Regions from separate parts of the Cupriavidus sp. 01L415 genome, predicted to be linked through region 1. Evidence: predicted binding sites of a transcription regulator. Region 1 holds the regulator's gene; the other holds the start of a gene.
The links. The regulator FNR, encoded in region 1, switches genes on or off when oxygen is low (the NO sensors DNR and NnrR bind a similar motif). The targets are predictions, from matches to a motif close to TTGATNNNNATCAA.
Positions count from the first base shown of each region.

Region 2: AC1DOX_RS20135 (ribonucleoside triphosphate reductase) is a predicted target of FNR. The motif match lies at 1,782-1,795, and genes of this name have one in related genera.

Region 1 is NZ_JBFTSP010000002.1:176,202-180,353, forward strand. It holds gene ccoG (cytochrome c oxidase accessory protein CcoG) at 1-1,049, shown strand, start outside; gene AC1DOX_RS06095 (hypothetical protein) at 1,078-1,308, shown strand; gene AC1DOX_RS06100 (hypothetical protein) at 1,305-1,550, shown strand; gene fnr (fumarate/nitrate reduction transcriptional regulator Fnr) at 1,620-2,345, opposite strand; gene AC1DOX_RS06110 (sulfite exporter TauE/SafE family protein) at 2,428-3,189, shown strand; gene scpB (SMC-Scp complex subunit ScpB) at 3,791-4,152, shown strand, end outside.
Region 2 is NZ_JBFTSP010000015.1:25,018-29,169, reverse strand. It holds gene AC1DOX_RS20145 (pyridoxal phosphate-dependent aminotransferase) at 1-614, opposite strand, end outside; gene AC1DOX_RS20140 (LysR family transcriptional regulator) at 772-1,692, shown strand; gene AC1DOX_RS20135 (ribonucleoside triphosphate reductase) at 1,881-3,659, shown strand; gene nrdD (anaerobic ribonucleoside-triphosphate reductase) at 3,692-3,847, shown strand; gene AC1DOX_RS20125 (anaerobic ribonucleoside-triphosphate reductase activating protein) at 3,810-4,152, shown strand, end outside.

The DNA.
Region 1 (4,152 bases):
TGGAAGGCGACCGCATCGCACGCATCCGGCTCGATGGCGAACCATGGAGCCTGCGCAAGGTCCGGCTCAAGGCTACCAAGCACACACTGTGGATACTGATTGCCTTGTGGACGGGCTTCACGTTCATCGGCTACTTCGCACCTATCCGTGAACTGGGACGCGAGGTTCTCAACTTCACGCTGGGCCCCTGGCAGGCGTTCTGGATGCTGTTCTATGCGTTTGCCACTTGGGGCAACGCCGGATTCATGCGCGAACAGGTGTGCAAGTACATGTGCCCCTATGCGCGGTTCCAAAGCGTGATGGTGGATCGCGATACCTACGTCGTCACCTATGACGTGGGTCGTGGCGAGCCGCGCGGCAGCCGTTCGCGCAAGACGGACCGACACGATGCGGGACTTGGTGATTGCGTCGGCTGCAGTATCTGTGTGCAGGTGTGTCCGACGGGCATCGACATCCGCGATGGTCTGCAGTATGAGTGCATCGGCTGCGGAGCATGTATCGATGCCTGCAACCAAGTGATGGACAAAATGGAGTATCCGCGCGGACTGATCCGCTATACGTCGGAAAACGCCATGCGCAAGTCGCTGTCCATTACTGATGCACGCAAGAGACTGTTCCGGCCGCGGACCATCATCTACACGTTGATCTGGATGGTGATGGTGGCGGGCTTTGTGGGATCGTTGGCCATGCGCACGCCGCTCAAGGTGGACATCATCCGGGACCGAGGTGCGCTTGGTCGTGAAGTGGAGGGCCGCTGGATCGAAAATGTGTACCGGCTGCAGATCATCAACACGACGGAAGCGCCGATGCGCATTCGTGTGCAGGCTGAAAGCGCCGACCTGAAGGGGCTGACCGTCGAGTACGACACCGCTGCGGAGTCGCTGGCGCCCACGTCGAACCGACTGCTGCCGATTCGCATCCGTGTGCCGATTGACGACGCGAAGCAGGGCACTCACAAGATCGACGTCACCGTGACCAGCGAGGGCGGTGAGCAAGGGGGAGCGCATATCCGGCAATCCACCAGTTTCATCGTGCCGCGGAACCTGTGACGTCGTGATCGTCGACAAGGAGATCTGAATGACACCCAAAGAAAGCAAGTCCTGGTGGAAAGAGCCGTGGCCTTGGTTCCTGATGTCCGGCCCGTTGCTGGCGATGATCGGCTGCGGTGTGACAATCTGGCTGGCGAGCACGCACGCGGATACTCCCGTCAGCGGGGCCGCGAGCCACGGGCTGGTAGTCGAAAAAGTCGATGGGCCACGCGTGCCTGCCGCCGTCCGTGCGGAAGCGTCGACTGGGGGACGCCCATGAGATTGCGCTGGCTGATGTGGGTGCTATGGCCAGCGTTCCTGGTGGGCGGCGCGGCCACGGCAATGGTCTTCTCGGTTGTGGATCCCGGTGATCTCAGTTTTTTCGGGCAGCCCGTAGAAGTGTCACGCCTGGCGGTCTATACGGTGGGGTTTCTGCTGGCGTGGCTGTTTTGCGCGTTGTCGAGCGGACTGACGTTGTACACGATGCCGACCAAGCTGAGTGACACGGACGAACTGGAGTAGCGGCAGCGAGTTGGAGGACCACGAAAAAGGCCGCCCTGAAGGCGGCCTCTGGTCTGCGATAGGATTGGCTTAGCAGGAGCGGCTGTAGACTTGCTTGATACCTGCCATGTCGACGAGTTTGACGTGACGCTGGCGGATCTGGATCAGGCCGGCCTCCGCAAAACGAGAGAACAAGCGGCTGACGGTTTCGAGCTTGAGGCCCAGGTAGCTGCCGATCTCCTCACGGCTCATGCGCAGAACGAACTCGCTTGCCGAATAGCCTCGAGCTGACAGGCGTTCGGACAGATTTACGAGGAATGCCGCCAGCCGCTCTTCGGCCCGCATGGAACCGAGCGTGAGAAGCATGACCTGGTCCTGCGAGATTTCCTTGCTCATCAGTCGCAGGAACTGGTGTTGCAGTGATGGCAGTTGGCCCGATAACGACTGCAGGTCGCCGAAGCGCACCACGCAGACTTCGGTATCTTCGAGTGCGGTGGCATCGGATGCGTGTTGCATCTCGCCGAGACCGTCCAGACCAATAACCTCGCCGGGCAGATGGAACCCGGTGATCTGGGATCGTCCGTCTTCCATCGTGACGTGCGTTTTCAGCGTACCGAAACGAATGGCATAGACAGCGTTGAGCGGATCACCCATGCGATACAGCGTCTCACCTTTGTGTACGCGAATACGCTCCTGCACAAGCGAGTCTATTTTCGCGAGGTCTTGCTGAGACATCCCCACGGGCAGGCAAATCTGGCCCATAGCACACGTGGAGCAACGGGGCGACATTTCAGTGACGGGGATGGAAGTAAGCAATTAAGGCTCGTTGTAAAGCGCAAGCGGTGAGGGCGCGATTCATACATTTTACAGCGTGATGTGACGCTGAAGCGAGGAACAGTTGCCATTTGGTGTGCTTTTTAGCGTTTTTGCCCTGGCCTTGCTGGGTGGCGTGCATTGCGCTGCCATGTGTGGCGGCATTGCAATGGCGGCGGAACAGCGTGGCTTCGCAAGCGTCCCTGCGGTTGTGCATCGAACGCCGCGTGGTTGGGTCTTCGAACTGCTCGTCATGCACGCGGGACGTCTCACGACGTACATGCTGCTTGGCGCGCTGATGGGCGCGGTGGGGGCAACGGCGTGGAAGCAGGAGTACCTGCCGCTGCAGCGATGGCTGTATGCGTTGGGAAGCGCCTTGCTGGTGCTGTCGGGGCTCTGGTTGTTGCGTGGCAAGGTGCCGCGTGCTGTCTGGGTCGAGAAACTTGCTACAGGTGGGGCGCAATACATCACAAGACATTGCCGGGTTATTGGCGCGCACGTGCCCGCGGGCTTGCGACGACGGCCCGGGCCGCTGGCGCGTCGCTACGGCATGGGGCTCGCGTGGGGGATCGTGCCATGCGGGATGGTCTATGGGGCACTCGCGTTGGCGCTGCTGGCCGGTAACGCCGCATCAGGGGCGCTGGTGATGGGCGCGTTTGGTCTGGGTACGTTGCCGAATCTGCTAGTTATCTCCGGGTTGTCGGGATATTTACGTCACTTGTCCCGCCGGCGCGCCGTAAGGGTGATTGCCGGGGTGATCGTAATGGCCTTTGGATTGCTCGGTATTGCGCGGGCGTTCTGGCTTCCGGATACGCTGAATCAGATCGGATTCTGCATGGTGCTCTGAGGCTACCTGAGGCTACCTCTTCGTGAAATCCGCCACGAACTGATGGCGCCTGCTCGGTGCGGGTTGCGGGGCGGGCTGGAAATGCCATACAATCGCGAGAACCACGGTATTGCGCTGCATTACGCTCGTGGCGTCGCCGGGGCGGCACTCCTGATCTGGGGTGCGAGTCCTGGGGTCCTCGGCGGCATGAATTGCCGGACCCGTCCCCACAGTTCATCCGGTTCAAAAGATCTGGTTCAAAAGGCCGGGCGGCGCTGTGGAGCGGTGGCGCTGGCTCAGGACGTAGCATGTCCGGGCCAATATCCGTTATTTTCTTGCCGCCTTGGCAATCTGGTTGTCCTGGCGAATGTCCGCCCAAGAGGGAGAAGGCGCGACGCAAGAGGTCCGTTGACCGGCGAAGCCTGCCTGAAACGGACGATCTCCAGCCGGACTGACCCGGCAACTCGATGCAATGAACGAAGTGCACGGCTCCGATGCGGTAAGCATGCGAGAGTTGGCTGCGCGATGAGATGGCGGTGGCATCCGTACCGCTGTATCCGAAATCTCCAGTGCTCAGGGATTCGTCCTGGGGCAGGTGCAAAGACAGGCTGCACGCAATCACATGAATACCCAAGAGGCGAAGATCGTCCTCGAGACCGCGCTGATCTGCGCGCAGGAACCTTTGCGCGTCAATGATCTGCGGCGCTTGTTTGCCGACGATGTCGGTGCCGATACCATCCGTGTCCTCCTGGAAGAGCTGCGCCAGGACTGGCAGCAGCGCGGCGTGGAACTGGTGGCTCTGGCCAGCGGCTGGCGCTTCCAGAGCCGGCCCGAAATGCGTGAGTTCCTGGATCGTCTGAATCCCGAGAAGCCGCCGAAGTATTCTCGCGCCGTGATGGAAACGCTGGCCATTATTGCTTATCGCCAGCCGGTGACGCGAGGCGATATCGAGGAAATCCGCGGCGTGACGGTGAGTACGGACGT
Region 2 (4,152 bases), on a different contig from region 1:
TCATCCGTCATGATCCACACATGCGGATGCCGCGCCAGGACTTCCGCCAGCGCGGTCAGTTCCTCGCGGGTGTAGGCGGCACCGCTCGGGTTGTTGGGGGAATTCAGGACCAGCCAGCGCGTCCGCGGCGAAATGGCGCGTTCAAGATCTTCCGGCGTCAGCTTGAAACCGTTCTCCGGCTTGCAAGGCGCGAAAACGGGTACGCCACCGGCGAGCAAGGTGATATCGGGATACGACACCCAGTACGGCGCGGGAATGATGACTTCGTCGCCTTGCTGCACGGTGCAGAGGACGGCGTTGAAGATGACCTGCTTGGCGCCCGTGCTGACGATGATCTCGCTGGCGGTGTAGTCGAGGCCGTTTTCGCGGCGGAACTTGCGGGCCACGGCCTCGCGCAGGTCGGCGGTGCCACCGACGTCGGTGTAGCGCGTCTTGCCGGCCGTCATCGCCTCCCAGGCCGCTTCGCGGATATGGAGCGGCGTGTCGAAGTCGGGTTCTCCGGCGGTCAGGCCGATGACATCGCGCCCGGCGGCGCGAAGCTCGCGCACGCGCTGCCCCGCCATGGAGCTGGGGGAGGGCTTGATGCGATGAAGGCGATCAGTGAGTTGCAGCATGAGTGTCTCGGAAGGGGCGAAGGCGTGAGGAAAGTATCCGCGATCGGTTTGCCGCGCCCAAACGAGAAATCGGATTGCGGACGTATTCCATTTTTTCCTGATGAGCCGCCAGGCGGTGCGAGAATATGGAAGACGAAACCGACCCGCAACCGCCCCCATGCATGTGACGTTCAAGCAGCTCGAAGCTTTCTATTTCAGCGTGACTTGCGCCTCGTTCAGCGCCGCAGCCACCAAGCTCCACGCCACGCAATCGGCCATGTCCAAACGGATTGGCGAGCTCGAACAGGAGCTGGGTGTCCAGCTAGTGCATCGCATGCCCAAGGGGCTGGTTCCCACGCATGCCGGCAACCGCTTGCTGGGCCTCGCGGAAGAAGCCATGCGTCTGCGCGAGCGCATCGCGGCCGAGGTCGGCCAGGCGGACGAGATCAAGGGCACGTATCGAATCGGCGTGACCGAGTTGATCGCATTGACCTGGCTCACCGAGTTGCTACGGGAGCTGAAACTGCGCCATCCGGCCATACAGCTGGAGCCCGTGGTCGACGCCGGGATGAACCTATTCGAAGACCTGGAGGCCAACAAGATCGATATGGCGATCCTGCCCGGAACGTTCTGGGGGGAGGCCTACAAGTCCGTCGAGGTGGGCCGGGTGGAGGACCTCTGGATGGCAAGCCCCCGCCTGTCGCTGCCTGACCGGCCGCTGAAGCCGGAGGAATTTGCAGAGTATCCGGTGCTGGAGCAATCGGCCGGCTCGGCCAAGAACGCCTACTACGGCGCGTGGCGTCGCGAGCATGGATTCCGCTTCAAGAAGGCATTCTCGACCAACAGCCTGATGGTGTTGCGGGCGCTGACGATCGAGGGGCTTGGCATCAGCCAGCTGGCGCTCGACTACTTCGCCGCCGATATCGAGAAGGGGCTCCTGCGCGTGGTGGAAAGCGATCCCATGCCGCCGCCACTGGTCTACTCCGCGGTGTTCCGTCATGACGAATTCAGTCGGGCTCTCGAAGCGATCGCGCAGGCCAGCCAGGATGTCTGTGACTTTCGCCGAGGGCCGCATGACGTCGCGGCCGGCAGCGTCTAGCCACAGGAACCACGGGCCACCCCGAATGCCGACATGGATTTGTCCGCACGCAAATCCAGCCATCGCACAAAGCCGCTTCCCACCGCCGCTTGACGGCCATCAAACGGCAGGCAGACTTCCGCTCATCCACCCCAACAACCACTATATGTAGTGATAATCTTCGCGGCACACACTACATAAGGGTAACCATGAGCGATCATCAGCAAGCCGGCAGGGTGCCGGCGCCGGCCGCGGGCGAGCAGGTGGACGTGGGCAGCGCCATGGAGGAATACCTGGCCCAGCGCGACTGGCGCGTGCGCGCCAATGCCAACCAGGGCTACAGCCTGGGCGGGCTGATCCTGAACGTCGCGGGCAAGGTCACCGCCAACTACTGGCTGTCGCACATCTTCAGCCCGGAGGCGGCCCACGCGCACCGCGAGGGCGACCTGCATATCCACGACCTCGACATGCTCTCCGGCTACTGCGCCGGCTGGTCGCTGCGCCAGTTGCTGTCCGAGGGATTCAACGGCGTGCCCGGCAAGGTGGAGGCCAACCCGCCGAAGCACATGTCGGCGGCGATCGGGCAGATCGTCAATTTCCTGGGCACGCTGCAGAACGAGTGGGCGGGCGCGCAGGCCTTTTCCAGCTTCGATACCTACATGGCGCCGTTCGTGCGCCGCGATGGCATGGATTACCGCGAGGTGCGGCAGGCCATGCAGGAACTGGTCTTCAACCTGAACGTGCCCAGCCGCTGGGGCACGCAGACACCCTTCACCAACCTGACGTTCGACTGGACCTGCCCGCAGGACTTGGCTGGCCAGGTGCCGTACATCGCCGGCGAGGAAATGCCGTTCTGCTACGGCGACCTGCAGCCGGAGATGGACATGATCAACCGCGCCTACATCGAGGTCATGATGCAGGGCGATGCGCGCGGCCGCGCTTTCACGTTTCCGATCCCCACCTACAACATCACGCGGGATTTCGACTGGGAGCATCCGAACGCCGCGCAGCTGTTCGAGATGACGGCGCGCTACGGGCTGCCGTACTTCCAGAACTTCGTCAATTCGGACCTGGAGCCGCATATGGTCCGGTCGATGTGCTGCCGCCTGCAGCTCGATTTGCGCGAGCTGCTCAAGCGCGGCAACGGCCTGTTCGGCTCGGCCGAGCAGACCGGTTCGGTGGGCGTGGTCACCGTCAACTGCGCGCGGCTGGGCCACCTGCATCGCGGCGACGAAGCCGGCCTGCTGACGGCGCTGGACCGCCTGCTCGCGCTCGGCCGCGACGTGCTGGAAGACAAGCGCCGCGTGGTGCAGCACTACATCGACGAAGGGCTCTATCCCTATACGCGCCGCTACCTCGGCACGCTGCGCAACCACTTCAGCACGCTCGGCGTCAACGGCATCAACGAGATGATCCGTAACTTCTCCGACGATGCCGACGACATCACGTCGCCGCCCGGGCACGCCATGGCGATCCGGGTGCTGGATCACGTGCGCGCGCGCATCGTCGATTTCCAGGAAGGCACCGGCCATCTCTACAACCTGGAAGCCACGCCGGCCGAAGGCACCACCTACCGCTTCGCGCGCGAGGATCGCAAACGCTGGCCCGGCATCCTGCAGGCCGGCACGCCGGAGCGGCCGTACTACACCAACTCCAGCCAGCTGCCGGTCGGCTACACCGACGACCCGTTCACCGCGCTGGCGATGCAGGAGGCGCTGCAGGGCAAGTACACCGGCGGCACCGTGCTGCACCTCTACATGAACGAAGCCGTCTCCAGTGCGCAGGCTTGCAAGGAACTGGTGCGGCGCTCGCTGGCGCGCTTCCGCGTGCCGTACATCACGATCACGCCCACGTTCTCGATCTGCCCGAAGCACGGCTACCTGAGCGGGCACCACGAATTCTGTCCCAAGTGCGATGCCGAACTGCTGGCACGCAGCCACGCCGCGGCCGATGCGCCGCAAACCCACCTCGAAAAGGAGCTCACATGAACGCCGCCTTGCACCCGTCCGATACATCCGCCATGCCTGCCACGCTCAACCTCGATGCCGCGCTGCGGACCCGCTGCGAGGTCTGGACCCGCGTGATGGGCTACCACCGGCCGGTCTCATCCTTCAACACCGGCAAGCAGGGGGAATTCCATGAGCGACGCTTCTTCACCGAAGCCGCCTGCCGCTGAGATGACCGCCGCCGCCTGTGTTTTCGCGGCGCCCGCCGCGGGCAAGGCACCGCGGGGCGCCCCGGCGCTGGCGGGGCTGGTACCGTTTTCCAGCGTCGACTGGCCTGGCAAGCTGGCGGCGGTGCTGTTCCTCTCCGGTTGCCCGTGGCGTTGCGGCTATTGCCACAACGCCCACCTGCAGCGGCGCCATGCGGCATACCAGTGGCCGGCGGTGGTGGACTGGCTGAAGTCCCGCGCCGGCCTGCTGGACGGCGTGGTCTTTTCCGGCGGCGAACCGCTCGGCGAAGCACAACTGTCGGCGCTGG